DNA from 4 places in the Pantoea phytobeneficialis genome. Region 2 is predicted to be linked to each of the others. Evidence: predicted binding sites of a transcription regulator. Region 2 holds the regulator's gene; each other region holds the start of a gene.
What was found. The regulator PurR, encoded in region 2, represses purine synthesis genes. The targets are predictions, from matches to a motif close to CANGCAAACGTTTGCNTG.
Positions count from the first base shown of each region.

Region 1 (7,525 bases), 1.6 Mb from region 2:
CTGGATGGCCGCTGAAAATTACTTCTTCCGCCCGACGGATTACAGCTTCTCACTGATGGTCGGTGCCGCATTGCTGCTGCTGGCGAATATCGTCTGGTTTATCACCCACTATCGTCGTCGTTACAGCCCGGATAGCGCCATCGTTGCCGCCTGCTACTTTGCCGGTCATTTTATGATCGTGCGTTCTTTGTGGCTCAATTGAAGAAAAAGTAAGCTCCAACGCTTGACTCTGGAGTGCACTCCAGAGTGTAGCATCAGGGTACGGACCTTTGTCCGTCCCTGAATCCGGAGGTTACATGCATCAACATTCCCACGCCTGTCGTTGTGGTAAAAGCCATAGCAAACCGCAGCCACTTTGTGGCATTAGCCGCGCGCGCCCGGTGACGTTACAGATTTCCGCCGCACAGCCGGTCACGCCGGACAGCAACTGTAGCTGCTGCGATAACGGCAGTCCCGGCGGTGGCGACGCCGACGAAGAGAGCGACAGGTCCGGCCCTGACACCCAACAATTCCGCTGGCAAATTGCCGGGATGGATTGCCCGAGCTGCGCCCGCAAAATCGAAACTGCCGTACAAAAACTGCCGCAGGTACGCAACGCCCGTGTCATCTTCGCCAGCGAGAAACTGGTGGTTGACGCTGAAAATGATATCCGTCCGGCGATCGAACAGGCGGTAAAAAACGCCGGTTTCCGCCTGACCTCCACCGAGCCACAACCCCAACCAGGCCGTTTACGGGAAAATGCCGGATTGCTGCTGCTGGCGCTATTGATGCTCGCCAGTTGGCTCCTCAGCTTGGTTGCTCCGGTCTGGGGCGATCGCCTGTTTATTGTGACCACCTTAGTCGGCCTGCTGCCGGTGGCCCGCAGCGCATGGCGTCTGCTACGTAGCGGTTCCCCTTTCAGTATCGAAACCCTGATGACCCTCGCCGCTGGCGGTGCGCTGGCGATTGGCGCCCATGCCGAAGCCGCGATGGTCTTGCTGCTGTTCCTGCTGGGTGAACGGCTGGAAGCCTATGCCGCCACTCGCGCCCGTCGTGGTGTGACCGCGCTGATGGCGCTGCGCCCGGATACCGCTACTCGCGTGCGTGGTGCACAGCGTGAACAAGTCGCGCTGGCGGATTTACGCCCCGGCGATGTCATTGAAGTGGCTGCGGGTGGCCGTTTGCCTGCCGATGGCGAGTTACTTGCCAGCGCTGCCAGCTTTGACGAAAGCGCATTGACCGGCGAATCGTTGCCGGTAGCACGCCAACCCGGTGAGACAGTGATGGCCGGAGCCACCAGCGTCGACCGTCTGGTAACGCTACAAGTGATCTCGGAACCCGGCCACAGCGCTATTGATCGTATCCTGCAACTGATTGAGGAAGCAGAAAGCCACCGCGCACCGATCGAACGTTTTATCGATCGCTTTAGCCGCCTTTACACCCCGACGATTATGTTGCTGGCGGTGCTGGTGATGACGTTGCCGCCGCTGTTGGGTGGCGCTGACTGGCTGCCATGGATTTACAAAGGTTTGACGCTGCTGCTGATTGGGTGCCCCTGTGCACTGGTGATCTCTACCCCGGCAGCCATTACCTCTGGGCTGGCTGCTGCGGCACGTCAGGGAGCGCTGATTAAAGGGGGAGCCGCGCTGGAAAGACTCAGCCGCGTCACCATCATGGCGTTTGATAAAACCGGCACCCTGACCGAGGGTAAGCCGCAGGTGACCGACGTGGTCCCCTTTGGTGACGCCCAACCTGAAACCTTGCTGACGTCAGGCGCAGCGGTGGAACTTGGCTCCAGTCACCCATTGGCAATGGCGATCGTCGCGGAAGCCAGCCGTCGCCAGCTTTCCCTGCCTGAGGCCCGCGATCAGCGTACGTTGCCCGGTAGCGGCATTGCAGCGCAGATTGCGGGCATCAGCTATCAATTGCTGGCCCCGCGCGAAGTGAAAAACCTGCTTGAGGATCAGCAGCAAACCATCGCGCAGCTTGAAGCCGAAGGCAAAACCGTGGTGGTGCTGTTGCAGGATGCCCGCCCGCTGGGTGTGCTGGCGTTGCAGGATAAGTTACGAAGCGAGGCCGCGAGCGCCGTAGCGGCGCTACAACAACTCGGTGTCAGCAGCCTGATGCTGACCGGTGATAATCCGCGTGCTGCCGCCGCCATCGCCGCAGACCTGGAGATTGATTATCGCGCGGGTCTGTTGCCTGCTGATAAGGTTGCCGCGGTACGCGATCTGGATGCACAACAATCGCTGGCAATGATTGGCGATGGCATCAATGATGCCCCGGCGATGAAAGCCGCTACCATAGGGATTGCGATGGGCAGCGGCACCGATGTTGCACTGGAAGCAGCCGATGCGGCCCTGACGCAAAACCGGCTGGCGATTCTGCCGCGCACCGTGGCGCTGGCACGCCGTACCCGCCGCATTATCCGTCAGAATATCGCGCTGGCGCTGGGGCTGAAGGCCTTGTTCCTCGTCACCACGCTACTCGGCTTTACCGGCTTGTGGCTGGCAGTGCTGGCGGATTCCGGTGCCACCGCGCTGGTGACTGCCAATGCGCTGCGGTTGCTGCGCTCACGTTAAGCTGCGCGCGGATGCCCTCAGGCGTCCGCGCCTTTCTGGATCAGGTACTGGTACGGCAGGCTTTCCGTCTGCTGTGCCAGCAACGTATGCTCCATAAAACGGCAAAAGCCGGGAATATCACGCGTGGTTGCCGGATCGTCGGCGATAATCAGCAGGGTTTCACCCGCCTGCATCTGGCGCACGGTTTTACGCACCATCATCACCGGCTCCGGGCAGCGCAGGCCAAGGGCATCCAGGGTGTGGTCCGGCGCGGAAAAGGGATCGCTCATGATTCTCTGTCTGTTTTCAAGGGAGGGCGCTCATTCTAACGCGCTAAATCATCAGCGCAAGGCGATAACGATTGCGTTAATATTAACCATTGCATAAATCGCACAACGCGATAAGATGCCGCCGATTTTTTATTAACCACCGCAGCAAACTGCGGTACTGGGTTCCCTCACCCCAACACTAAAAAGGCTCAACATGATCGCTTTTTCTCCGCGTCAGCGCATGCATGCGCTGTTCTGGCTGTCGCTGTTTCATCTGCTGGTGATCACTTCCAGTAACTATCTGGTGCAGTTACCGGTGGCCATTTTTGGCTTCCACACCACCTGGGGTGCGTTCAGCTTTCCGTTTATTTTCCTCGCGACCGATCTCACCGTGCGTATTTTTGGCGCGCCACTGGCGCGACGCATTATTCTGGCGGTGATGGTGCCGGCGTTGTTTATCTCTTACATCGTCTCCTGCGTGTTTTATCAGGGCGAATGGCAGGGTTGGGCGTCACTGGAGCAAGTGAATCTGTTCGTGGCCCGTATCGCCAGTGCCAGCTTTATGGCCTATGCATTGGGACAGATTCTGGATGTGCATGTATTTAACCGTCTGCGTCGTCTGCCGCAGTGGTGGATTGCACCCGGCGCAGCCATGTTCCTCGGTAATATCAGCGATACGCTGGCGTTCTTCTTTATCGCCTTCTACAAAAGTCCGGACCCGTTTATGGCTCAGCACTGGGTGGAAATCGCGCTGGTGGATTACAGCTTCAAAGTAATGATCTGCATGCTTTTCTTCCTGCCAGCCTATGGCGTACTGCTGAACGCAACCCTGAAGCGTCTGGCTGAGCGTTCGGCCCAGCGTCAGCTCAATTTCGGTTAATTCTACGTAGTACCCTCGCCGCACCCACGCTAAGATTTCCTGACAAACCGGCGGTTGCTTTTGACTGCCGATTCCGATTTGATAATCGCGGACTGGAATCTTGTTATAGGGAAAAGAATGCGTAACTTAGTGAAATATGCGGGCATTGGCCTGCTGGTGCTTGGCCTCGCGGCCTGTGACCAGAAAAAAGATGACGCGGCAGCGGCGGACAACGGCGCCACTGCCAGCCAGTCAACCCAGACGGTGAGTCTGCTGGATGGCAAACTGAGCTTTACCCTGCCTGCGGGGATGTCGGATAAGAGCGGCAAATTGGGTACAGAATCCGCCAACATGCATGTCTACGCCGATCAAACCGGCGCGCGCGCGATTATCGTGATAGCCGGTGACCCAACCAATGAAGCGCTGGATTCTCTCTCCCAGCGTCTGGAACAGCAGCAACGCAACCGCGATCCGCAGTTGCAGGTGGTATCGAACAAAGCGGTAATGCTGAGCGATCAACCGGCCCAGCAGCTGGATACGGTGATTTCTGCCAACCACCAGACCTCCTGGTCTTCGGTGATTCTGGCGAAGATCGATGGCAAACTGCTGACCCTGCAAATTACCCTGCCAGCGGATAATCAGCAGCAGGCGCAGAGCGATGCCGACAGCATCGTGAAAAGCATCACGCTGAAATAGTTTTTGCGGCCTGTGGCCCTCACCCCGGCCCTCTCCCGCAAGACGGGAGAGGGTGGCGTCCAGCGTTCCGTTACAATCTCACTGGCGAAATATGCCAGATCTCATCGGCATACTCCTGAATGGTACGATCCGCCGAAAAATAACCCATATTAGCGATATTCAGCGCCGCACGTCGTTGCCACTCATCTGGCTGACGATAGAGTTTGTCCACCTTATCCTGGGTATCCACGTAGCTGCGATAATCTGCCAGCAATTGATAGTGGTCACCAAAGTTCACCAGCGCATCGAACAGGTTACGATAGCGACCTGGATCCTGCGGGCTAAACAGACCACTGGCAATCTGCGTCAGCGCCTGATGCAGCTCCTCATCCTCTTCGTAGTATTTACGTGGGTTGTAGCCATCTTTGCGCAACTGCTCGACCTGCGGCGTAGTGTTACCGAAGATAAAGATATTCTCCGCACCGACATGTTCGCGCATCTCGACGTTGGCCCCATCCAGCGTACCAATCGTTAACGCGCCGTTGAGCGCAAACTTCATATTACTGGTGCCGGAAGCCTCCGTACCCGCCGTGGAGATCTGCTCGGAGAGATCCGCCGCCGGAATAATGATCTGCGCCAGGCTAACCCCGTAGTTAGGGATAAACACCACCTTCAGCTTGTTTTTCACCTGCGGATCGTTGTTGATCACCTTCGCTACATCGTTGATCAGATGAATGATGTGCTTCGCCATGTAATAGGCGGAGGCCGCTTTACCGGCAAAAATATTCACCCGAGGTACCCAATCTGCATCGGGATCGGCCTTGATGCGGTTGTAGCGGGTGATAACGTGCAACACGTTCAGCAGCTGGCGTTTGTACTCATGAATGCGTTTGATTTGCACATCAAACAGCGCATGAGGGTCCAGCACAATATCGAGGTTTTTTGCTACCCAATCCGCCAGGCGTTTTTTGTTGGCAAATTTGGCATCGGCGATCTGCTCAATAAACGCCGGGAAATCGATTTGCGGCGTCAGGTCGCTGAGTTGGCTAAGGTCGGTGCGCCAGTTGCGACCAATCGCCTCATCCAGGACTTCTGAAAGTGCCGGGTTAGCCAGAGCCAGCCAGCGGCGTGGTGTGACGCCATTGGTTTTATTGCAGAAACGTCCCGGGAACAGACGAGAAAAATCGGCAAACAGCGACTGCACCATCAGGTTGGAGTGGAGTTCGGAAACACCGTTAACCTTATGACTGACCACCACCGCCAGCCATGCCATACGGACCTTGCGGCCATTGTTCTCATCAATGATTGAGATACGTGACATCAGATCCCAGTCATCCGGATAGTATTCCTGAATGGTTTTCAGGAAATAATCATTAATTTCAAAGATGATGCTGAGATGGCGCGGCAGGATCTTGCCGATCATATCCACCGGCCAGGTTTCCAGCGCCTCGGTCATCAGCGTGTGGTTGGTGTAGGAGAACACCTGGCAGGTGACTTCAAACGCATCGTCCCAGGAAAATTTCTGCTCATCAATCAACAACCGCATCAGTTCGGGGATCGCCAGCACCGGGTGGGTATCGTTGAGATGGATGGCGATTTTATCCGCCAGGTTGTCCCAGGTTTGGTGCATCTGCCAGTGACGGTTCAGGATGTCCTGCACCGTTGAGGAGACGAGAAAATATTCCTGGCGCAGACGCAGCTCGCGACCGGAATAGGTGGAGTCGTCGGGATAAAGCACACGCGACACGTTTTCCGAGTGGTTTTTATCTTCCACGGCGGCAAAGTAATCGCCCTGATTGAACTTACCAAGGTTGATTTCGTTACTGGCCTGCGCGCCCCACAACCGCAGCGTGTTGGTGGCATCGGTATCAAAACCGGGCACGATCTGATCATACGCAATGGCCAGGATCTCTTCGGTTTCGATCCAGCGCACCCGGCTGCCTTCGTGTTGCAAACGGCCACCAAAACGCACTTTGTAGCGGGTGTTAAAACGCTGGAATTCCCACGGGTTACCATATTCCAGCCAGTAATCCGGCGATTCGCGCTGCTGGCCATCGACAATATTCTGCTTGAACATACCGTAATCGTAACGGATGCCGTAGCCACGCCCCGGCAGGCCGAGGGTCGCCAGTGAATCGAGGAAACAGGCGGCGAGACGTCCCAGACCACCGTTGCCAAGGCCGGGATCGTTCTCTTCTTCCATCAGTTCGCTGAGATCCAGCCCCATCTCATCCAGCGCCTGATTGAGATCGTCGTAAATACCCATCGCCAGCAGCGCGTTGCCCAGGGTGCGGCCCATCAGGAATTCCATCGACAGGTAATACACCTGACGTACATCCTGCGACAATTGCGCCCGGCTGGAACGTAGCCAACGTTCCACCATGCGGTCGCGCACTGCCAGCAGCGCGGCGTTGAGCCACTCGTGCTTATTGGCGATGGAAGGGTCTTTACCGATGGTAAACATCAGTTTATAGGCTATCGAGTGCTTCAGCGCATCAACCGTCAGGGTGGGTGAGGCATAGGTGAAAGGTGCGTTCATATCAAGTATCCCAATCTCTCATTACAGCAAACGTTGATAAAGATCGCGGTAGGCTTGTGCTGCCACCTGCCAACTAAAATCCATCCCCATCGCCTGACGCTGAACATAACGCCAGAGGGAAGGACGGGACCACAGTACAAAAGCGCGCCGAATCGCTCTGAGCAGCGACCAGGCATTACTGTCTTCAAAGCTGAAACCACTGGCGATCCCATCTGCCAGGTTTTCCAGCGAACTGTCATTCACCGTATCCGCCAGACCACCGGTACGACGTACCAGTGGCAGCGTGCCGTATTTCAGACCATAAAGTTGTGTCAGGCCACACGGTTCAAAGCGGCTGGGCACCAGAATCACATCCGCGCCGCCGACAATGCGGTGCGAGAAAGCCTCGTGATAGCCAATCTGCACGCCAACGCTGCCGGGGTGCTCGGCCGCCGCCGCCAGAAATCCCTGCTGTAATTCGGCATCTCCCTGCCCCAACAATACCAACTGGCCGCCCTGCGCCAGTAAACCGGGCAGCGCTTCCAGCACCAAATCCAGACCTTTCTGCCGGGTTAAGCGGCTGATTACGCAAAACACCGGTACTTTGTCATCGACCTTCAAGCCCATAGCAATTTGCAGCTGACGTTTGTTCTCCGCCTTGCTC
Region 1 covers NZ_CP024636.1:304,126-311,650, reverse strand. Annotated here, with positions in the region: gene CTZ24_RS01360 (lysoplasmalogenase) at 1-202, shown strand, start outside; gene CTZ24_RS01355 (zinc/cadmium/mercury/lead-transporting ATPase) at 297-2,561, shown strand; gene tusA (sulfurtransferase TusA) at 2,579-2,830, opposite strand; gene CTZ24_RS01345 (7-cyano-7-deazaguanine/7-aminomethyl-7-deazaguanine transporter) at 3,024-3,689, shown strand; gene CTZ24_RS01340 (DcrB family lipoprotein) at 3,807-4,364, shown strand; gene glgP (glycogen phosphorylase) at 4,435-6,882, opposite strand; gene glgA (glycogen synthase GlgA) at 6,904-7,525, opposite strand, start outside.
Region 1: tusA (sulfurtransferase TusA) is a predicted target of PurR. The motif match lies at 2,891-2,908, and genes of this name have one in related genera.

Region 2 (7,525 bases):
CGGCTGCGGAACGCGTGAGTCTGAAGCGTAATCCATTCCATCCGTTTGCCACTTTCGACACTGCGGCATTAAGTGGATTGGTATTGGGTCAGACGGTGCTGGCAAAAGCCTGTAAAGCGGCAGGGATGGATTTTGATAGCACCCAGGCGCATTCCGCCCTGTACGATACCGAACAAACCGCCATCCTGTTTTGCGAGTTAGTGAACCGTTGGAAACGTCTGGGGGGCTGGCCACTGGCGTTCAGTGACGAACTGTCGGAAGAAGACTCCGCCGAGTGACCAAAAGAAAGGCCGACGACTGTCGGCCTTAACGCTTATTCTGCTTCTTTATACTTCTCAGCAGTTTCTTTAATCAGCGGCTGAAGTTCACCACGCTGGAACATCTCGACGATGATGTCGCAACCACCGACCAGCTCGCCATCAACCCACAACTGTGGGAAGGTCGGCCAGTTGGCATATTTTGGCAACTCGGCACGAATATCCGGGTTTTGCAGGATATCAACATACGCGAAGCGCTCACCACAGGCAGACAGAGCCTGTACCGCTTGTGCAGAGAAACCGCAGCTTGGCAGTTTCGGCGAACCTTTCATGTACAGCAGGATCGGGTTTTCTGCGATCTGGCGCTGGATTTTCTCAACAGTACTCATTTTTGCCTTCCTTAATTCCTCACTTCGTGTTTGTTTATTGTAGCGATTTCACCCCCGCACTAAAACGGGATTTTGCGGTTCAGGCACATCAATCGCCATGTTTGTTAAGTTCCGGTGCCATAAATAACATTTTCATATCATGATTAAGCATGAACCGATTAATAATTAGCAATATATCTGCTGGGTTAACCAGCTGAAATCGCTCATTTTTGCCCCATATCAACTCTGCTAACACATTAATAGAAAAATGCCTTACCTTTTAGAAAAAAACTGGATTAGAATCATCTCGGTGCTGATCGTTGATCAGATTTTTCTAACATAGCTGCGGGCTGTTTCTTCAGACTGCTTAACCTGTACCGGACTATGCGTTTACTCATTACGCTTTTTATGCTGGCTTTCGCCCAACTGTTTTTTAATGTGGCTTCTGCGTCACCGCATGCGCCCATCAATGCCAGTTTGCATAACGCTGAGAAAAAAAGTGCGCGCGAAGATGAGCGTCGCAAGCGACGTCCGGTAAAAACCAGCACCAAAAAATCCCGTCTTGCTACCAGTGTTCAGAAGCTAAAGCTGAAAAAACAGCCGAAAATGGAAACGGCGCTGCATAAAACCCGCAGCAAGAAAGCCCTGCTGAAATCACCGTCAAAAAAATATGGTCACCAACGTCTGGCAAAGAGAAGCGCGAAGCAGGACGATGACCGCGATTTGACCACCATCAAGATGAGCAATTCTCACCGTCAGCGCTATCAGAAAGCACGCGAAACCGCGATGAACAAGCTGATGGGGCAGATTGGTAAACCATACCAATGGGGTGGCACTTCACCGCATACCGGTTTCGATTGCAGCGGTCTGGTGTGGTACGCCTACAAAGACCTGGTCAAATATAAATTCCCGCGCACCGCCAACGAAATGTATCACCTGCGGGATGCGGCACCGATTAAGCGCGATATGCTGGAGAAAGGGGATTTGGTGTTCTTCCGCATCAATAATCGCGGCACTGCCGATCATGTCGGTGTTTATCTTGGTAATGGCAAATTTATCCAGTCGCCTCGTACCGGTAAAGATATTCAAATCAGTGCATTGGGTGAGGATTACTGGCTGAAACACTACGTCGGGGCACGCCGTATGATGACCCCCAAAACTATCCGCTAAAAAACGCCCGATACCCGATAAAACAACAAGCCGGACCCTGATTTTCAGGTCCGGCTTTTTTATTAATGAAGGATCGCGGTGAAGCTGAACACGATAATCATTAGTAGCGCGCCCACAGTGGTAAACAGCGCCAGTTTCAGGTCTGTACTCATCACAACTCCTTAGTCACAATAAATGAAGGGTTATCGTAATTTTCTCACAGCCTCCGGCAAAAATCTCGTCTTATCCGCGCCAGCTTGCTAGAATCGCCGCCTTTCGTTGCGCAACAGATTTTGCGCACGCTGTGTTTGCGGCAAGTTAAAGCGTTATTGACCAGGTGTTAATGTCTTTTTCTTCGCCATTCGCCCCGAAAATCGGGGCGCAAAACCATTAGCAGACGCAAACGTTTAACAATATACTTATCAGTTAGTTGCGATAAGCCCGGGAGTACCATTTTCATGGCAACAATTAAAGATGTGGCGAAACGCGCCGGTGTCTCCACCACCACGGTTTCGCATGTCATCAACAAAACGCGTTTTGTCGCGGAAGAGACGCGTAACGCCGTATGGGAAGCGATCAAAGAGCTGCATTACTCGCCCAGCGCCGTGGCGCGCAGCCTGAAAGTCAACCACACCAAAACGCTGGGGCTGCTGGCCACCTCCAGTGAAGCCCCCTATTTTGCCGAGATTATCGAGGCGGTGGAAAATCACTGTTTCGATCGCGGCTACACGCTGATCCTGGGCAATGCGCATAACGACCTGCAAAAACAGCGCGCATATCTGTCGATGATGGCGCAGAAGCGTGTCGATGGCCTGTTGGTGATGTGTTCAGAATACCCTGACGACCTGCTGACCATGCTGGAAGAGAACCGTAATATCCCGATGGTGGTGATGGACTGGGGCGCATCGCGTGGCGATTTTACCGATACGGTGCAGGACAATGCGTTTCAGGGCGGCTATCTCGCCGGGCGTTACCTGATTGAACGCGGTCATCGTGACATTGGTGCCATCCCCGGACAAATGGAGCGCAACACCGGCGGTGGCCGCCATGCCGGTTTCATGCAGGCGCTAAATGAGGCAGGCATCACCGTGCGGCCCGAGTGGATTGTGCAGGGCGATTTTGAACCGGAATCCGGTTATCAGGCGATGCAGCAGATCCTCAATCAGAAGCAACGCCCGACTGCTGTGTTCTGCGGTGGCGATATCATGGCGATGGGCGCGATCTGTGCTGCGGATGAAATGGGTCTGCGGGTCCCGCAGGATATCTCAGTGATCGGCTATGACAACGTGCGCAACGCACGTTATTTCACGCCGGCGCTGACCACCGTTCATCAACCCAAAGCTCAGTTAGGTGAAAAAGCGTTGGAAATGCTGCTGGATCGTATCACCAGCAAACGTGAAGAACCGCAAACCATTGAAGTTCAGCCAACGCTAATTGAACGCCGTTCAGTCGCTGACGGCCCGTTCCGCGACTACCGCCGCTAGGTTTCCGTTTCGCTCAACCATTCATAGTTGAGCGTTTCGGCATCGCCGAGATAACTCAGCAACCAACCCAGAGCTGGCGAGTTCCGTTGTTCCGACCAACTGACGCAGCATGGGCTATCCGGGAACGGCGTGGGTAACGGTAACTCGGTTAATGCTCCGCTATCCAGTAATGGCCGGGCTAAATGGCCCGGCACCATCCCCACGCAAAGTCCCGCCAGCAGGCAGTCGACGCCGGTTTCCCATTCCGGCACCACCAGCCGGCGTTGATTATCCAACGTCCAGGTCATGCGCCGCGGCAACGCCCGCGAAGTGTCTTCCAGCACCAGAGAAGGCCAGGCCCGCAACGTCTCGTCATCCAACAAGGTACTTTTTGCCAACGGATGATCGGGGCTGACCACGCAGCGCCAGTTCAACGCGCCCATATCCTGAAAGGCAAAACGCCCACCGACCGGGATCGCCTGAGTGGCCCCAATCGCTACATCGACCCGCCCATCGGCCAGTGCATCCCAGACACCATTAAACACTTCATAACTGATAATCAGCTCCATGTCGGGAAAGTGGCGGTAGAAATCCTTCACCAGTTGTCGGGTGCGATGAGGTTTAACGATGCAATCCACCGCGATACTCAGCTGACCACGCCAGCCATTTGCCAACTGCTGGCACTGCCGCCGCGTCGCCAGCATTTTTTTGATAACACTACGCCCTTCCCGGACAAAATGCTCCCCGGCTGCCGTCAGCACCACTTCCCGATGCTGACGTTCGAACAACGGCACCGCCAGCCAGGTTTCGAGCTGCCGTACCGTGTAGCTGATGGCAGAAGGCACCCGATGTAACTCTTGTGCTGCCGCACTAAAACTACCGCTGCGGGCCACCGCATCTACCACTTCAAGCGCATATTCAGACCACATATTTTTGCCTGCAAATTTTTTGATAGCACCGCGCAAATATTAGCGTTTCACAAAACCTGGTGCACGCTTTTACACTCCTCCGCGTTTTCCTGTCTAAAGAGAATTACCATGTTGTCATCAAAAGGATTTCTGCCTTATCTTGCTTTACTCAGCATGCTGGGCTTTCTTGCTACGGATATGTACCTGCCGGCATTCGGTGCCATGCAGCAGGATTTTGCTACCGCCCCCGGTACCATCAGCGCCAGTCTGAGTCTGTTCCTTGGTGGTTTTGCCTGTGCGCAGGTCTTCTGGGGACCGCTGTCAGATCGCTTCGGACGTAAACCGGTTCTGCTGGCGGGATTAGCGATTTTTGCCCTGGGTTGTCTGGGCATGCTGTGGGTGAGCGACGTCCGTTTGATGCTGGCGCTGCGCTTTGTGCAGGCGCTGGGTGTTTGCGCTGCCGCTGTTAGCTGGCAGGCGCTGGTGGTGGATCGTTATCCGCAAAACCAGGCCAACAAAGTTTTTGCAACCATTATGCCGCTGGTCGCCTTGTCTCCGGCGCTCGCCCCGTTACTCGGTGCCTGGCTGATGGGCCATTTTCACTGGCGTAGTATCTTTCTGCTGCTGACACTGATAACCCTGGTGTTGCTTATTGGCACCCTGCGTCTGGCGAATCCCGTACGAGCCGACACCATGCGAGCGCCGCAGCCTGGCTGGCTGACGCTGCTGGTATCGCGTACTTATAGCGGCAACGTATTGATCTACTCTGCCTGTTCCGCCAGCTTTTTTGCCTGGTTGACCGGCTCGCCCTTTATCCTCGCCGATGCCGGTTTATCACCGGCAGATATTGGCCTGAGTTATGTGCCGCAAACTATCGCCTTCCTGATCGGTGGATTTGGCTGCCGCGCGCTGCTGAATCGTTTTCAGGGGAAACAACTGCTGCCGTGGTTACTGGTGATCTACAGCCTGAGCATTCTTAGCCTGTTTGCGGTTACGCAGCTTTCCGCCCCCGCGCTGTGGGCATTGCTGTTGCCGTTCTGTGGTATGGCGCTGGCAAATGGGGCTATCTATCCGATTGTGGTCGCCAGTGCCCTGCTGCCCTTCCCCCAGGCAACAGGCAAAGCTGCTTCATTGCAAAATTTGCTACAACTCGGATTATGTTTTGTCGCCAGCCTGGTCGTTTCCGCTGGATTACAACAAGCGCTGCATAGCACCAGCCTCGTGATGCTCGCTACCGTTGCACTCGCCTGGGCCGGTTTCGGTTGGCAACGTACGGCAAACGCACAAAGTGATGTTGCTCACAACTCCTTAGCCTGCGAAGATAATCACTGACGCAACAACTTTAGTTAGCATCCTAACGATAAGTCGTTGAATATTGACCCACGTAAGCATATACTGCGTGGGTCAGCAATTCTGTAACAAATCAATAACATGAATGTATTACTATTAAGCGACTCTGTCGCTGGGATGGCGTCTGCACGATATTCTCCCCTGTGTTGTGCCAGACATTTCTATTCAGATTCATACCTCTGTAAAACGTCGGATATCTGGCGCACGGATTTTCCGTGAGTTCTCTCACAAGCCTGGAGAAATTGACTATTCTTTTCTCAGGTTGAAATCGGAAAGGTGATGGAGAAGCTATGAGTTCATCGTGTATAGAAGAAGTGAGCCTTGAAGAAAACCACTGGTTTCGTATCGCCCATGAATTACTGGAACGGGCTGATATTGCCATTAATGGCACTCGCCCCTGGGATATTCAGGTTAAGCATCCGGATTTTTTTAAACGGGTCCTGCAAGAAGGTTCATTGGGCTTAGGTGAAAGCTATATGGACGGTTGGTGGGACTGTGAAAATCTCGACATGTTTTTCCACCGCGTACTGAAGCACCACCTGGATCAACAATTACCGCATCATTTTAAAGACACGTTGCGTATCGCAGCCGCGCGTCTGACCAATTTACAATCGAAAAAACGCGCCTGGATTGTCGGTAAAGAGCATTACGATCTTGGAAACGACCTGTTTTCTCTGATGCTTGATCCCTTTATGCAGTACTCCTGTGGTTACTGGAAAGAGGCCGAGACGCTGGAACAGGCGCAACAAGACAAACTCGATATGATTTGCCGCAAGCTGCAACTGAAACCCGGCATGACATTGCTTGATATTGGTTGTGGTTGGGGTGGACTGGCAGAGTTTGCCGCACGCAATTATGGCGTGAAAGTGCATGGTGTCACCATTTCGGCAGAGCAACAGAAGATGGCACAGGAGCGTTGTGCCGGTCTGGACGTCACCATTCTGTTGCAGGATTATCGCGACCTGAATCTGCAAGTTGACCGTATCGTTTCAGTCGGCATGTTCGAACATGTCGGTCCCAAAAATTACGCGACCTATTTTGAGGTGGCCGATCGTAATTTGAAGCCGGACGGTATTTTCCTGCTGCATACCATTGGGGCAATTAAAACCGATATGAATGTTGACCCCTGGATCGATAAATATATCTTCCCGAATGGTTGCCTGCCCTCCGTACGCCAGATTGCTAATGCCAGTGAGTCACATTTTGTGATGGAAGATTGGCACAATTTCGGCGCGGATTATGACACCACGCTAATGGCCTGGCATGCGCGTTTTCTTGACGCCTGGCCGCAGCTGGCAGAAAAATACGGTGATCGTTTTAAACGCATGTTCAGCTATTATCTCAATGCCTGCGCTGGTGCATTCCGCGCGCGTGATATTCAGCTGTGGCAAGTGGTTTTCAGCCGTGGGGCTGAGGGCGGCCTGCGCGTCGCGCGTTAACCTCCCTTTTGTAGCGGCGTGACTAATCACGCGCTTTTAAAACAGCGCGATAAATCGCGCCGCTACGAATGCCAGGTTATTCACTCTCGTCGGACTGCTGCTGCGCCAGAGCGGCTGCTTCACGTTGTGCCAACACGCGCTCAACGGTTTCGACAATAGCCTGGGTATGCGGATCAATCTCGATATTCACCTTGTGACCTAACTTCTTCGCGCCAAGCGTGGTGCGCTCCAGCGTTTCCGGGATCAGGTGCACACAGAATTTACTCCTGGTCACATCACCCACCGTCAGGCTGATACCATCAATACCGACAAACCCTTTATGCAGAATATATTTCATCTGCGCCGGGTCCTGTAATTTAAACCACACCTCACGGTTGTTTTCTGACTGAATAATTTTGCAGATTTCTGCGGTGGTCATAATATGGCCGGACATTAAATGACCGCCAATTTCGTCGCTGAATTTTGCAGCGCGCTCAATATTCACCACATCACCCACCTGCAATTCACCCAGGTTGGTAATCCGTAAGGTTTCTTTGATTAAGTCAAAGCTCACCTGGTCACCGTCAATCGCTGTTACCGTCAGGCAGCAGC
Region 2 covers NZ_CP024636.1:1,902,948-1,910,472, reverse strand. Annotated here, with positions in the region: gene rnt (ribonuclease T) at 1-278, shown strand, start outside; gene CTZ24_RS08915 (Grx4 family monothiol glutaredoxin) at 314-646, opposite strand; gene CTZ24_RS08910 (C40 family peptidase) at 1,010-1,795, shown strand; gene cydH (cytochrome bd-I oxidase subunit CydH) at 1,858-1,947, opposite strand; gene purR (HTH-type transcriptional repressor PurR) at 2,233-3,258, shown strand; gene punR (DNA-binding transcriptional activator PunR) at 3,255-4,166, opposite strand; gene punC (purine nucleoside transporter PunC) at 4,275-5,477, shown strand; gene cfa (cyclopropane fatty acyl phospholipid synthase) at 5,786-6,934, shown strand; gene CTZ24_RS08880 (riboflavin synthase) at 7,011-7,525, opposite strand, start outside.

Region 3 (7,525 bases), 1.3 Mb from region 2:
ACTGTTCCTCGCGGATTAATTGTTACTCGAAGGATGTAAGGAGCCTGGCTTTATGGAGTTCATCCATTTTATCGTCGATTTTATTCTGCATATTGATGTGCATTTGGCCGAACTGGTGGCGCAGTACGGTATCTGGATTTATGCCATTTTGTTCCTGATTCTGTTCTGCGAAACCGGTCTGGTGGTCACGCCGTTCCTGCCGGGTGATTCTTTGCTGTTTGTTGCTGGCGCATTGGCCGCACTGCCGAGTAATGACCTCAATGTGCATATGATGGTGGCCCTGATGGTGATTGCGGCCATTCTCGGTGATGCCGTTAACTACACCATTGGTCGTCTGTTTGGCGAGAAGCTGTTCAGCAATCCCAATTCAAAGATTTTCCGCCGCAGCTATCTGGATAAGACCCATGCGTTCTACGAGCGCCACGGTGGTAAAACCATAATACTTGCGCGCTTTGTACCAATCGTGCGAACCTTTGCCCCCTTTGTGGCAGGGATGGGACACATGTCCTATCGTCACTTCGCGCTCTTTAACGTTGCGGGTGCGCTGCTGTGGGTGTTGTTGTTCTCTTACGCCGGTTACTTGTTTGGTGATTTGCCGGTGGTGCAGGAGAACCTGAAACTGCTGATCGTCGCGATTATCGTGGTGTCGATCCTGCCAGGCGTGATTGAAGTCTGGCGTCATCGTCGTCAGGCACGTCAGCAGAAATCCCAGTAAGCCCAAAACCAGATTTTTATCCACAGCGAGAAGCGGTTGTGGTTTAATGAGCGACATTTACGGCCTGCTGAAGGTGATTTCAGCAGCAATGAGAAGACTGGACCAGGTCGGTTTTAAACAGAAAGGTCATCAATGAGCTGGATTGAACGCATACTTAACAAAAGCAATATTACGCCGACGCGCCGCGCCAACATCCCGGAAGGGGTCTGGACCAAGTGCGACAGCTGTGGCCAGGTGCTGTATCGCGCCGAGCTGGAGCGTAATCTTGAGGTCTGCCCGAAGTGCGACCATCACATGCGCATGCACGCCCGTGAGCGCCTGCATAGCCTGCTGGATGAAGGAACGCTGGTAGAATTAGGTAGCGAGCTGGAACCCAAGGATCTGTTGAAGTTCCGTGACTCGAAGAAGTACAAAGATCGTCTGGCGGCGGCTCAGAAAGAGACTGACGAGAAAGACGCTCTGATCGTCATGAAAGGCCAACTGCACGGTATGCCGATCGTGGCTGCGGCGTTTGAGTTCTCCTTTATGGGCGGCTCAATGGGTTCAGTGGTTGGTGCGCGTTTTGTGCGTGCGGTTGAGCAGGCGCTGGAAGATAATTGCCCGCTGATCTGCTTCTCCGCCAGTGGCGGTGCGCGTATGCAGGAAGCGCTGATGTCGCTGATGCAGATGGCGAAAACCAGTGCCGCACTGGCGAAAATGCAGGAACGCGGTCTGCCGTATATCTCGGTACTGACTGACCCGACCATGGGTGGCGTTTCCGCCAGCTTCGCGATGCTGGGCGATCTCAACGTGGCGGAACCGAAAGCGTTGATCGGTTTTGCCGGTCCGCGTGTTATCGAACAAACCGTACGTGAAAAACTGCCGCCGGGCTTCCAGCGCAGTGAATTCCTGATCGAAAAAGGCGCGATCGATATGATCATCCGTCGTCCGGAGATGCGCTTTAAGCTGGCCAGCCTGCTGGCGAAAATGATGAACCTGCCAGCGCCGCTGCAGGATGGTGATCAGCCGATTGCGGCTGAGCCGGAGAGCAACGAGGCCTGACAGGCAACGGAAAGGCGCAGAAATGCGCCTTTTCACCAATGCACCGTATAAAGTTAGTTAACGGGACACATGGACACTCTTCACCTTCCCCAAGCCACGTCGCCTTTAGCTACGTGGCTTCATTATCTTGAACACCTGCATTCTCAGCCCATTGAACTGGGGCTGGATCGTATTCAACGCGTCGCTTCACGTCTTGACCTGCTCAAACCCGCGCCATTTGTTTTCACCGTTGCCGGGACTAACGGCAAAGGCACCACCTGCCGTACGCTGGAAACCCTGTTGATGGCGGCGGGATACCGCGTGGGCGTCTACAGCTCACCACATCTGGTGCGCTACACCGAGCGGGTGCGCGTCCAGGGCGCGGAGCTGGATGAAGCGTTGCACAGCGCCAGCTTTGCCGAGATTGAAGCCGGACGTGGCGATATTTCCCTGACCTACTTCGAATTCGGTACCTTATCGGCACTCAATCTGTTTCGTGCTGCCGGGCTTGATGTGGTGATCCTTGAAGTCGGTCTCGGTGGGCGACTGGATGCCACCAATATCGTTGATGCGGATGTCGCCGTTATCACCAGCATCGCACTGGATCATACCGACTGGTTGGGACCGGACCGCGAAAGCATTGGCCGCGAGAAAGCAGGCGTGTTTCGTGGTGGGAAACCCGCAGTGGTGGGTGAGCCCGATATGCCGCACACCATTGCCGAGGTTGCAGCAGAGAAGGGCGCGCTGTTGTTGCAGCGTAACCGTGACTGGCAATGGCAGCAGCAGGGCGAGAGCTGGAGTTTGCAGGATGCGCAGGGCGAATTGCGCGATCTTCCCCTGCCACAGGTGCCGCTCCCCAATGCTGCCACCGCGCTCATTGCGTTGCGCGCCTCGGGCTTATCGGTAAGCGAAGCGCTCATTCGCCAGCATCTGCCGCTGGCGATTTTACCAGGCCGTTTTCAGACGGTAAGCACCTCGCCGCGTGTGATCCTCGATGTGGCGCATAATCCCCATGCCGCTTATTATCTGGCTTCACGTCTGGCTGAATTGCCGCGTACCGGTAAGGTTCATGCGGTGGTCGGGATGCTGCATGATAAAGATATCGCCGGGACACTGGCGGCGCTGGCACCACAGGTGGATAGCTGGTACTGCGCACCGCTTGACGGCCCGCGTGGTGCGACGGCGGAGCAGTTGATTGCTCACCTGGCAAGCGGTGAGGCATTTGCGACCGTAGACTCAGCATGGCAGGCTGCGCGTCAGCAGGCTCGGCCCGAGGATGTGATTCTGGTGTGTGGTTCTTTCCACACCGTAGCACAGGTAATGGAATCGATGGCAGCGGAGAACGGCAGTGGCAAGTAAGTTTCAGAACCGTTTAGTGGGCACGGTAATCTTGGTGGCGGTTGGCGTCATCGTGTTACCAGGCCTGCTGGATGGCAAGAAAAAGCACTACAAAGAGGAATTCGCTGCAATTCCGCTGGTGCCAAAACCGGATGATCAGCAGGACAGTGAGATGGTGCCCCCGGTGACGCAGTCGCTGCCTGCCCAGCCGCCGGAAGGCGCAGGTGCGGCGCAAAGCGAAGCCAGTGGTAAAACCACCACCCCGGTCGAGTCTGGCAGCGCGCAGCCAGTGGAGAACAACGAACCCACGGTAGTGACACCTCCGCCAGTGCACCAGAGTGCGCCGGTGCAGACTGCGAAACCGAAACCGGTCGAGCAACCTAAGCCGAAACCGGTGGAGCAGCCGAAACCAAAACCGGTTGAACCGAAGCCGGTCGAGCAGCCGAAGCCAGTAGAAACCGCTAAACCGGTTGAAGCGCCGAAGCAGAGCGAAGCGGAAGCCCCGGCGGGCCAGGCTTATGTGGTCCAACTCGGTGCGTTGAAAAACGCGGCTAAAGTGAATGAGATCGTCGCGCAGTTGCGTCTGTCGGGATATCGCGCATTTACCGTGCCATCCACGCCGGTTCAGGGGCAAATTACCCGCATCTACGTCGGGCCTGATGCCTCAAAAGCGAAGATGCAAGCTGCGCTGGGTGAACTGAAAAACCTCTCCGGACTCGGTGGAGTGGTGAAACCCTACAGCACGCGCTAAACCGTTGATAAGCCGCGCCGATGGCTGAAAAAGGCGCGGCATAGCACGGAGTGTTCACCGTGATGTTGGCTTAAAAATTACTATATTTCAGTGAATTACAGCACTGAATTGTCTCAGGGCGAGGAAAGTTTTTTTCATCGCCCTTTTTATGGATGCAGAACCGGAAAACCCTACGCAAACGTTTTCTTTTTCTGTTAGAATGCGCCCCGAACTGGATGCAGGGGTGCAATCGCGCTGGCGCTGGAAGAGTTCATGATCTGGATTGATTACGTCATTATTGCGGTAGTTGGTTTTTCGGCCCTGGTCAGCCTGGTTCGTGGGTTTGTCCGGGAAGCCTTATCTCTCGTTACCTGGGGATGCGCGTTTTTTGTCGCCAGTCACTACTACGCCTACCTTGCAGTCTGGTTTACAGGTTTTGACGACGAACTGGTTCGCAACGGTATCGCTATCGCGGTGCTCTTCGTTGCCACCCTGATTGTGGGTGCCATCGTGAACTATGTGATCGGCACGCTGGTTGAAAAGACCGGTCTGTCGGGAACCGACAGGGTGTTGGGGGTCTGTTTCGGGGCGTTGCGTGGCGTGCTGATCGTTGCCGCTATTCTCTTCTTCCTCGATACATTCACCGGCTTCTCGAAAAGCCCGGACTGGCAGCAGTCCCAACTCATTCCCCAGTTCAGTTACATCATCAGGTGGTTCTTCGACTATCTGAAAAGCACGTCCAGTTTTTTACCCCGGTGACGCCATCGGGAGTGCGGCTAATGAGGAAATGACAACATGTGCGGTATTGTTGGTATCACCGGTTTTATGCCAGTAAACCAGTCGATCTATGACGCGTTAACGGTGCTACAGCACCGCGGGCAGGATGCCGCCGGCATTTGTACCATCGATGCGCTGAACTGCTTTCGTCTGCGCAAAGCCAACGGGCTGGTGAGCGATGTCTTCGAAGCACGCCACATGCAGCGTTTGCAGGGCAACATCGGGATTGGTCATGTACGCTACCCGACAGCAGGCAGCTCCAGCGCCTCTGAAGCGCAGCCTTTCTATGTGAACTCCCCTTATGGCATTACACTGGCGCACAACGGCAACCTGACTAACGCACACGAGCTGCGTAAACAGCTGTTCGAAGTGGGTCGCCGTCACGTCAACACCACCTCAGATTCCGAAATCCTGCTGAACATTTTTGCGCAGGAGCTGGACCGTTTTCAGCATTACCCGCTGGAAGCTGACAACATTTTTGCCGCAGTGGCTGCGGTGCACCAGCAGGTGCGCGGGGCTTACGCGGTGGTTTCGATGATTATCGGTCACGGTATGGTGGCCTTCCGCGACCCGAACGGTATCCGTCCGTTGGTACTGGGTAAACGCGTGATTGCTGATGGTCGCACCGAGTATATGGTCGCGTCCGAGAGCGTCGCGCTGGATACGCTGGGCTTTGAATTTATTCGTGACGTAGCGCCGGGCGAAGCGGTGTACATCACCGAGCAGGGCCAACTCTCGACCCGCCAGTGTGCTGAGAACCCGAAAAGTAATCCGTGTCTGTTCGAGTACGTTTACTTTGCGCGTCCGGATTCCTTCCTTGATAAGATCTCGGTCTACAGCGCGCGCGTCCGTATGGGCACCAAGCTGGGTGAGAAAATTGCTCGTGAATGGGAAGATCTCGACATCGACGTGGTGATTCCGATTCCGGAAACCTCAACCGATGTGGCGTTGGAAATCGCCCGTATTCTCGACAAACCGTATCGCCAGGGTTTTGTGAAAAACCGTTACGTGGGCCGTACCTTTATTATGCCGGGTCAGCATCTGCGCCGTAGCGCGGTGCGTCGTAAGCTGAACGCCAACCGTGCCGAGTTCCGTGACAAAAACGTGTTGCTGGTGGATGACTCCATCGTGCGCGGTACCACCTCTGAGCAGATTATCGAGATGGCGCGTGAAGCGGGTGCCAAGCGTGTCTATCTGGCTTCAGCCGCACCGGAAATTCGTTTCCCGAATGTCTACGGTATCGACATGCCGAGCGCAACTGAGCTTATCGCTCACGGTCGTGAAGTGGAAGAGATTCGCCAGCTGATCAAAGCTGACGCGCTGATTTTCCAGGATTTGGACGATTTGATTGAAGCGGTTCGCGAAGAGAACCCGGATATCGCACAGTTCGAGTGTTCGGTGTTTAACGGTGTTTATGTCACCAAAGACGTTGACCAACGTTATCTGGACTACCTCCAGTCACTGCGTAACGACGATGCGAAAGCCATTGCACGTCAGACTGAGGTTGAAGGTCTGGAACTGCATAACGAAGGTTAAGTTTTATTGCCCGTTTTTAATTGATGATTAAAAACGGGCATACTCTGCAAATAATTTCACTGCTAACTTTTCTCACCTCTCTCCTGCGCGTTTAATTGCCACCTGTCCGACTATTTATTCTTAATTGCAGTAGTAAAAAACTGATAAGCCTTGATTGGGGAATGACTAATTCCTGATTATTCTTTTTTTCTTGCCCTGATTTTTAGTGATGGGTTTAATTAAAAAGCATACATTAATTTAAACATATCATTTCCATATTGTTAATAACTCAGAAGGGAACAGGTTTTATTTTCAGTTTCTTATCAGGATTGTTATGCCTTGTATTCCTAATTATCAATGGCATAAATGGTTAATGGCTGATTTTTGAGATTTTACTTGTCGATGTGCTTATGAGTGAGAAAAATAGCCTGTTCGCGGCGATTTTTCTCATCCATAATTATTCCGCGTAATCTCATTAACGATTTTTTCTCACTGCATTGAAAATTTGCTGCGGTAAAGCTCGAAATAAAACAGCGATTTTTATTCCGGGCGATATTTTTCAGGCGTTTTTCAATCACTGGGTAAATCTTAATGCAATTTAAAAAATTTAAGCTCTCGGCTATTTATACTGCAATTTTTATGCAGCTATCAGTTTCGACATTGGGTATGCCCATTGTTGCTCAAGCGAGTACGCAGCAGGACATGAAGGTGCAGTCCACGGTGCTGAAAGCGGGCGAGAGTGTTGCAGACGTAGCAAAACGCAATAAGGTATCTGTCGATCATCTGTGGGAAATCAACTCGTTTGCGTTCAGCGATAAAGCCACTTTCCTGGCGGCTTCTGCCGGTCAGGCTATCTGGATACCGGCTGGCAAAGCAGCAGCCTTACCGCTGGAAAGAGCGACCCAGCAGGATACAAAAGCGAATAAATCAGCACAGCAGGCTGATGTTAAAGTAAATGACAAAACCACCGATGCACGTCAATTCGGTCAGAACCAGCTCAACTCGATGGCGGGCCAGCAAGCGGAGTCCTGGCTGAACGGTTTTGGTGGGTCATCGCGGGTTTCCATCTCCTCTGATAAGAACTTCTCTAACTACAACTATGCCGGTGATGTGCTGGTACCGTTGTGGGACAGCCGTGATTTTATGATCTTCAGCCAGTTGGGCGCGCGTCATGCTGACGAACGTACCACCGGCAATATTGGCTTCGGTTCACGTTATTTTGTTGATGGCTGGATGCTGGGTAATAACGTCTTCTTTGATAACGATTTCAGCGGTAACAACCGTCGTATTGGTCTTGGTGCTGAGATCTGGACTGAAGCGCTGCGTCTGGCTGCTAACGGCTACTACGGACTTAACGGCTGGCATCAGTCTAAATTGCTGGCGGATCATGATGAGCGTCCAGCCAATGGCTGGGATATCGAATTGGCGAG
Region 3 covers NZ_CP024636.1:3,159,859-3,167,383, forward strand. Annotated here, with positions in the region: gene truA (tRNA pseudouridine(38-40) synthase TruA) at 1-19, shown strand, start outside; gene CTZ24_RS14710 (DedA family protein) at 53-715, shown strand; gene accD (acetyl-CoA carboxylase, carboxyltransferase subunit beta) at 848-1,756, shown strand; gene folC (bifunctional tetrahydrofolate synthase/dihydrofolate synthase) at 1,826-3,094, shown strand; gene dedD (cell division protein DedD) at 3,084-3,824, shown strand; gene cvpA (colicin V production protein) at 4,077-4,562, shown strand; gene purF (amidophosphoribosyltransferase) at 4,599-6,116, shown strand; gene CTZ24_RS26660 (hypothetical protein) at 6,488-6,673, opposite strand; gene CTZ24_RS14740 (inverse autotransporter beta domain-containing protein) at 6,687-7,525, shown strand, end outside.
Region 3: cvpA (colicin V production protein) is a predicted target of PurR. The motif match lies at 3,996-4,013, and genes of this name have one in related genera.

Region 4 (7,525 bases), 780 kb from region 2:
AGACCATCACGCATGGTAATGTGTAGCAGGCTTCGCCATAGTGGCGACCTCAGAATTGAATCTTCAAGGAGGACTTTCGTGAAACTCAAAGCACTGGCGCTGGCCGCCGTAATGAGCGCGGGCGCATTGCCTGCGATGGTTCAGGCCGACGAGCTGCCGAATGGGCCGCATGTGGTGACTTCAGGGCAGGCAAGTGTCGAGGCACGTCCGGATATTGCTACGCTCTCGATTGTGGTGAATGTTTCATCGAAAGACGCGGCGGATGCGAAAAAGCAGGCCGATAGCCGTGTTGCACAATATTTTGATTTTCTGCAAAAAAATGGCATCGAGAAGAAAGATATCGATGCTGCTAACCTCAGCACCCAGCCGGAGTACGATTACACCAAAGAGGGGAAGTCGGTACTGAAAGGCTACCGCGCAGTACGCCAGGTACAGGTGACGCTGCGTCAGCTGGAGAAGCTGAATGAACTGCTGGATGGGGCGTTGAAAACCGGGTTGAACGAGATTCGTGCTGTCGATCTCGGCGTGGCAAATCCGCAGACCTATAAGGATCAGGCGCGTAAAGCGGCTATCGCCAATGCAACTCAGCAGGCATCAGCACTGGCGGAAGGTTTCAATGCGAAACTCGGTCCGGTGTATAGCATCCGCTATCACGTAGCCAACTATCAGCCGATGCCGATGGCACGCATGTTCAAAGCGGCGGCATCAGAGGCGGATACCTCAGCGCAGCAAACCTACGAGCAGCAGACCATTCACTTTGACGATCAGGTGGATGTGGTATTCGATATCAAACCGAATACACCGTAATGTTTCCGTAGCGGCGCGATTTATCGCTCAATCCTGTGCGTGATAACTCGCGCCGCTACGAATTCGTGCTGCTGTCAGGCCGCTAAATCATCCTGACGCAATACGCGGTGGCCGTGGGCAATTAATGCATCGGTGACGCGGCGCATCAGACGGCTTTCCGGGGCAAAGCGATGCCAGTACAGCATCCGGCGCTGGTACAAGCCGGGCGTCAAATCCACCAACTCACCATTCGCCAGTTCACGTTCAATCTGCAAATGCGGGATCATACAGCAGGTCGACCCCTGACGAGCCAGCTGGACGAAGGCTTCCGACGAGTTAACGATATGGCAGGGTACGCTACCCGGCGACAGATCGAAATTCTGTTGCAGAAACGCCTGATGCATATCATCGAGATGATCAAAGGCAATGGCCGGGGCTTTCAGCAGCGCCGAACGTGTCACGCCATTCGGGAAGTAGCGATTGGCAAACTCGGGTGAAGCTACAAACAGATAATCTAACGCACCCAGTTGATCAACCAGACAGCTCGGTAAGGGTTGTGGCTGAATACTCACCGCACCCACTACTTCACCACGACGCAAGCGCTCCTGAGTACGGGTTTCGTCTTCGACCTGAATGTTGAGGCGCACCGGGGAATCGGCCAGCACATCTTTCAATGCGGGCAGCAGCCAGGTTGCCAGACTGTCGGCGTTGACCGCCAGTGACAACAACAGCGGCGTGGTGCCACCGTTTTCATCACCCAGCCACTCCTCTTCCAGCAGCTCCACCTGATGCAACAACGCCAGCAGCTTCTGCCCCTGTTCCGTCGGGCGCGGCGGTACGGTACGCACCAGCAGCGGCTGACCGAATAAATTTTCCAGCTGTTTAATACGCTGCGACACCGCAGACTGCGTAATACAAAGTTTTTGCGCGGCGCGCTCAAAGCCGCGTTCACGAATCACAGCATCCAGCGCCTGAAGCGTTCGATAATCCGGGCGTTTCATTGTTGTTCTCTCTCGTTCAGGATGGAGGGTACTATGCCACAAAAAATCAAAAGATGGTTTTTGTGCACTGAGTTACAAAGCCTTTAACAGCCGCGCTTTTTTACGCCGCCTTGTTTTATACTACGCGCACCTCGTTGTCGCACAGGTTTTAAACATACCATGACCCAGGATGAACTGAAAAAAGCGGTAGGTTGGGCAGCACTGCAATATGTGCAGCCGGGCACCATTGTTGGCGTTGGCACCGGTTCGACCGCTGCTCATTTTATTGATGCGTTAGGTTCGATTAAGCATCAAATTGAGGGCGCAGTTTCCAGCTCGGAAGCCTCAACGCAGAAACTGAAATCCCTCGGCATTCATGTGTTTGATCTCAATGAAGTGGATTCGCTCTCGGTATATGTCGACGGTGCTGATGAGATCAATCCGCAGATGCAGATGATTAAAGGCGGCGGCGCGGCGCTGACGCGTGAGAAAATTGTCTCCGCTGTGGCTGAGAAATTTATCTGTATTGCCGATGCCTCGAAAGAAGTGGATGTACTGGGCCACTTTCCGCTGCCGGTTGAAGTGATCCCGATGGCGCGTTCCTATGTGGCGCGTGAACTGGTGAAATTGGGCGGCCTGCCAGAATATCGTCAGAACGTGGTGACCGATAACGGCAACATTATTCTCGACGTGCATAATCTACGCATCCTCGATCCGATCGCGCTGGAAAAAGCCATCAATGCGCTGCCTGGTGTGGTGACGGTAGGGCTTTTTGCAGCTCGCGGCGCTGATGTTGCGCTGATCGGCACTGCTGATGGCGTAAAAACCATTACCAAATGATCTGTCCGGCGCTGTTGCAGCGCCGCTTATTTCCATACGCAAAACATCTTTTCTTCGTATGCTGAAATTCGGTGACTTATGTCACAAAACAGTCATCAACAGCAGGTTCATTCTTCGCTCTGTACGCATATCCCGATTTTGTACGGCATTGTGCTGCCGTAGCGCTGACGCGTGCTGAGGTCGAGGCAATCGATTGTCTTGCTGCAAACGAATTTTTTGATATTTTGACAGAAGGCTGGCTTATGGCAGCCCTCGTTGAATTCTGAATAGGGTCGGGAAATGGCAGAGTTATCACTGGAAAAAGACAAGATTAAGTTCCTGCTGGTGGAAGGTGTCCATCAGAGTGCGCTGGATAACCTGCGCGCAGCAGGTTACACCAACATCGAATTCCACAAAGGTGCACTGGATGCGGAGACTCTGAAGTCCTCCGTTCGTGACGCACACTTCATTGGTATCCGTTCCCGTACCCAACTGACCGAAGAGATTTTCGCTGCGGCTGAAAAACTGGTTGCGGTTGGCTGCTTCTGTATCGGCACCAACCAGGTTGACCTGAATGCAGCAGCAAAACGTGGCGTGCCGGTGTTTAACGCCCCGTTCTCCAACACCCGTTCGGTTGCCGAACTGGTGATTGGTGAAATGCTGCTGATGCTGCGTGGCATCCCGGAAGCGAACGCCAAAGCGCACCGCGGTATCTGGAATAAAATTGCAGCGGGTTCCTATGAAGCTCGTGGCAAGAAGCTGGGTATCATCGGCTATGGCCACATCGGTATGCAGCTCGGTGTGCTGGCGGAAAGCCTTGGCATGCATGTGTTTTTCTACGATATCGAGAACAAACTGCCGCTGGGCAACGCCACACAGGTGCGTCACCTGTCTGACCTGCTCAACATGAGTGATGTGGTCAGCCTGCACGTACCGGAAACCCCATCAACGCAGAATATGATCAGTGCCGCTGAACTGGCGCTGATGAAGCCAGGTGCGCTGCTGATTAACGCCGCACGCGGTACGGTGATTGATATTCCGGCGCTGTGCGATGCCTTGTCCAACAAACATCTGGCGGGTGCGGCGATTGACGTGTTCCCGGTGGAGCCGGCGACCAACAGCGATCCGTTCAATTCACCGCTGTGTGAATTTGATAATGTGATTCTGACGCCACATATCGGTGGTTCGACGCAGGAAGCGCAGGAAAACATCGGTCTGGAAGTCTCTGGCAAGTTGGCGAAGTATTCTGACAACGGTTCAACCCTGTCTGCCGTTAACTTCCCGGAAGTGTCGTTGCCGATGCATGCCGCCAGCGCCAGTCGCCTGTTGCACATCCACGAAAACCGTCCGGGTGTACTGACCGCCATCAACCAGATTTTTGCCGAGCAGGGCATCAACATTGCCGCCCAGTATCTGCAAACCTCGCCGCTGATGGGCTACGTGGTGATCGATATCGATGCACAGCAGGATGTGGCGGATAAAGCGCTGCAACTGATGAAGGCGATTCCGGGCACCATTCGCGCGCGCTTGCTGTACTGATTTAACATCGCGCTGCTACAGCTATCGTAGCGGCGCGATTTATCGCGCAATAACCCGGTTACCACTGCCACAATTTCGACGGTGTAATCACCACCGGCAACGGCACATCCCAGGTCGCTACTGGCAGCGTTTCAACATGCTGACAGTCATGCGCAATCCCCACCGGTAGAAAACCATGCTGCTGCCAGTTTTGTAGCGTGCGATCGTAAAAACCGCCTCCCATACCCAATCGCTGCCCGCTTTGGTCGAACGCGACTAATGGCACCATCACCACGTCCAGCTGATCAAGGGTGACCATTTGGGTGATATCCAGCGGCGGTTCCGGGATGCTTAATTTATTCGGGCTGAGTGGCGTGTCGGGTGTGTAGCGCAGGAACAGTAAATTTCCGGGGGCGAAAGGGTGCAGCACCGGCAGGAAAACCTGTTTTTTCTGTTGCCAGAGCTTGGCGATGAGTGGGCGAGTATTCAACTCCCCATCAACGGACAAGAACAACGCAATACGTTCGGCATTGCTGATGGGCGCAAAATTTATCGCATGCTCTGCCAGCAAATCGGCGGCTTGTTCCTGCTGTTCAGCCGTGAGGTTGCGGCGCAGATGACGCACATGTTGACGAATGTCTTGTCGGTCACGAAATGAGGGTTCAGACATGATATCCCCGGCAAAGTCGGCTGTTGCCAGCCACTATATCATGCGTACCGGGGGATAACAGAAGTGGAACTAAGAGGAGATCTCCGAGATGCCGCCGCAGGCTGTAACCCTTGAACCCTTGGTTCAAGGTGAATGTGTCGTCGCAACTATCAGGCTTCTCGGACGGACCGAGCATGCTCACAAGTTACGGAGCGCCACATTCTGTGGTAATGAAATATCGGCTCAGGGGACTGGCCCGCATGCAAACATCTCAGAGAAAATTTACTTCACCGTTACTGTATCACGATAACCATGAAGTGTTATTCAAACTTTGTGCCCTGGCGATCAGTTATGCGACCTTGCTCAACTAATGCTTGTTCAATGGTCTGTTGCAGCATACGAATACGTTGTTCCATATTGGCTGCGTAGTCGCGCGTCTTACCTTTCTCTTGTGCCAATTCGTGGCAGATGTTTAACGCGGCGATGAACACCAGTTGCTCTGTATTTGTGACTCTAGTGCGAACTTTTAAATCTTGCAACCGTTGATTGAGGTCCTCAGCTGCCGCATTCAGCGCATCTTGCTGTTCAGGCGGACAATTCACTCTCAACGAACGACCAAAAATCTGAATATCTACCGGTTGTGCAGACATGCCACCTTCCTGACTGATTACTTCGCCCGCATCTCCCTTAGCAGTCAATGGCTTGGGAGGAGCGCAACTATATAGACCTGGGTGAGAAGTTACAACCCCTTTTCTGGAAACCCTGAGGCACCTGGTGGTAGCATAACACGAACTTATTCTGCCAACGACGACCAAAGCTTATGTCTTTACAGAACGCAACGCCCACTTACAACGCGCTGGCAGCGGCGCTTTCCCAGCAGGGCGTGGGAATGACACCCGCCGAAATGCACGGCCTGATTTGCGGCATCCTGTGCGGCGGTAACCAGGATAACAGTTGGAAGACGCTGGTGCACGACCTCACCAACGAAGGCATGGCCTTTTCACAAAGCCTGTCGCAGCCGTTGCAGGCGCTCCATGAAAGCCTGACCAACACTCTGGATGAAGAGGGTTTCCTGTTTCAACTGATGTTGCCTGACGACGATGACATCACGGTATTTGACCGTGCCGATGCGCTGGCGGGATGGGTCAACCATTTCCTGCTGGGACTGGGTGTGACTCAGCCGAAACTGGACAAGGTCACCGGCGAAACCGGAGAAGCGATTGATGACCTGCGCACCATCGCTCAACTGGGCTACGACGAAGATGAAGATCAGGAAGAGCTTGAGCAATCACTCGAAGAGGTGATTGAGTATGTGCGCGTTGCCGCGCTGCTGTGTCACGACACCTTCACCCAGCCGCGACCGCCGACAGCACCTGAAGTACAGAAGCCCACGCTACACTAAGCGCGTCATTCCGGGTACTGCCGTGCCCGCTTTTCAACAGGGAGTGCAAACATGATTACACTGGAAACTTTCCAGCAACGTCGTCAGGCGCTGATTGCCCGTATGGCGCCCGGTAGTGCCGCATTGATTTTTGCTGCGCCGGAAGTGACGCGCAGTAACGACAGCGAGTATCCCTTCCGTCAGAACAGCGATTTCTGGTATTTCACCGGTTTTAACGAGCCGCAGGCGTTGCTGGTGTTGATTAAAAGCGACGAGACGCACAACCACAGCGTGTTGTTCAACCGCGTGCGTGATCTGACCGCCGAAATCTGGTTTGGCCGTCGTCTGGGCCAGGATGCGGCACCGGCGAAACTCGGCGTGGACCGGGCATTGCCGTGGGACGATATTGGCGAACAACTGCATCAACTGTTAAACGGTCTGGATGTGGTGTATCACGCCCAGGGGTTGTATGCCGAAGCCGACAAACTGGTGTTCAGTGCGCTGGAAAAACTGCGTCGTGGCTTCCGTCAGAACCTGAGCGCGCCAGATACCCTCACCGACTGGCGTCCGTGGGTGCATGATATGCGCCTGTTCAAAGGACCCGAAGAGATCGCCATCCTGCGTCGTGCCGGGGAAATCAGCGCGCTGGCCCATACCCGCGCCATGCAGGTCTGTCGTCCGGGGATGTTTGAATATCAGCTTGAAGGTGAAATCCAGCATGAGTTCAATCGTCACGGCGCACGTTTTCCCTCCTACAACACCATTGTCGGAGCGGGTGAAAACGGCTGCATCCTGCACTACACCGAAAATGAGTGCGAGATGCGCGATGGTGATTTGGTACTGATTGACGCAGGTTGCGAATTCCAGGGCTACGCGGGCGATATCACGCGAACCTTCCCGGTTAACGGCAAGTTCACCGCCCCTCAGCGTGCCATTTACGACATCGTGCTGGCGTCACTGTACAAAGCGCTGGAACTCTTCCGTCCGGGCGTGAGCATCCATGACGTGAACGAAGAAGTGGTGCGTATCATGGTCACCGGCCTGGTGGAACTGGGGGTGATGGAAGGCGAAGTGGATGCCCTGCTGGCCGAGCAGGCCCATCGTGAATTTTTTATGCACGGTTTGAGCCATTGGCTGGGGCTGGATGTACATGATGTCGGTCACTACGGCACACCAAGCCGCGACCGCATCCTCGAACCCGGCATGGTTCTGACCATTGAGCCTGGTCTGTATATCGCACCAGACGCCAGGGTGCCTCCGCAATATCGCGGAATCGGTATTCGTATCGAAGATGACATCGTCATCACCGAAGACGGCAACGAGAATCTGACCGACAGCGTAGTGAAGGATGCTGATGCGATTGAAGCCTTAATGGCGGCGGCACGACAGGCA
Region 4 covers NZ_CP024636.1:2,678,273-2,685,797, forward strand. Annotated here, with positions in the region: gene CTZ24_RS12420 (oxidative stress defense protein) at 79-807, shown strand; gene CTZ24_RS12425 (LysR family transcriptional regulator ArgP) at 882-1,787, opposite strand; gene rpiA (ribose-5-phosphate isomerase RpiA) at 1,947-2,606, shown strand; gene serA (phosphoglycerate dehydrogenase) at 2,886-4,124, shown strand; gene CTZ24_RS12440 (5-formyltetrahydrofolate cyclo-ligase) at 4,183-4,773, opposite strand; RNA gene ssrS (6S RNA) at 4,850-5,033, opposite strand; gene zapA (cell division protein ZapA) at 5,073-5,402, opposite strand; gene CTZ24_RS12455 (YecA/YgfB family protein) at 5,573-6,154, shown strand; gene pepP (Xaa-Pro aminopeptidase) at 6,206-7,525, shown strand, end outside; gene ubiH (2-octaprenyl-6-methoxyphenyl hydroxylase) at 7,525-7,525, shown strand, end outside.
Region 4: serA (phosphoglycerate dehydrogenase) is a predicted target of PurR. The motif match lies at 2,789-2,806, and genes of this name have one in related genera.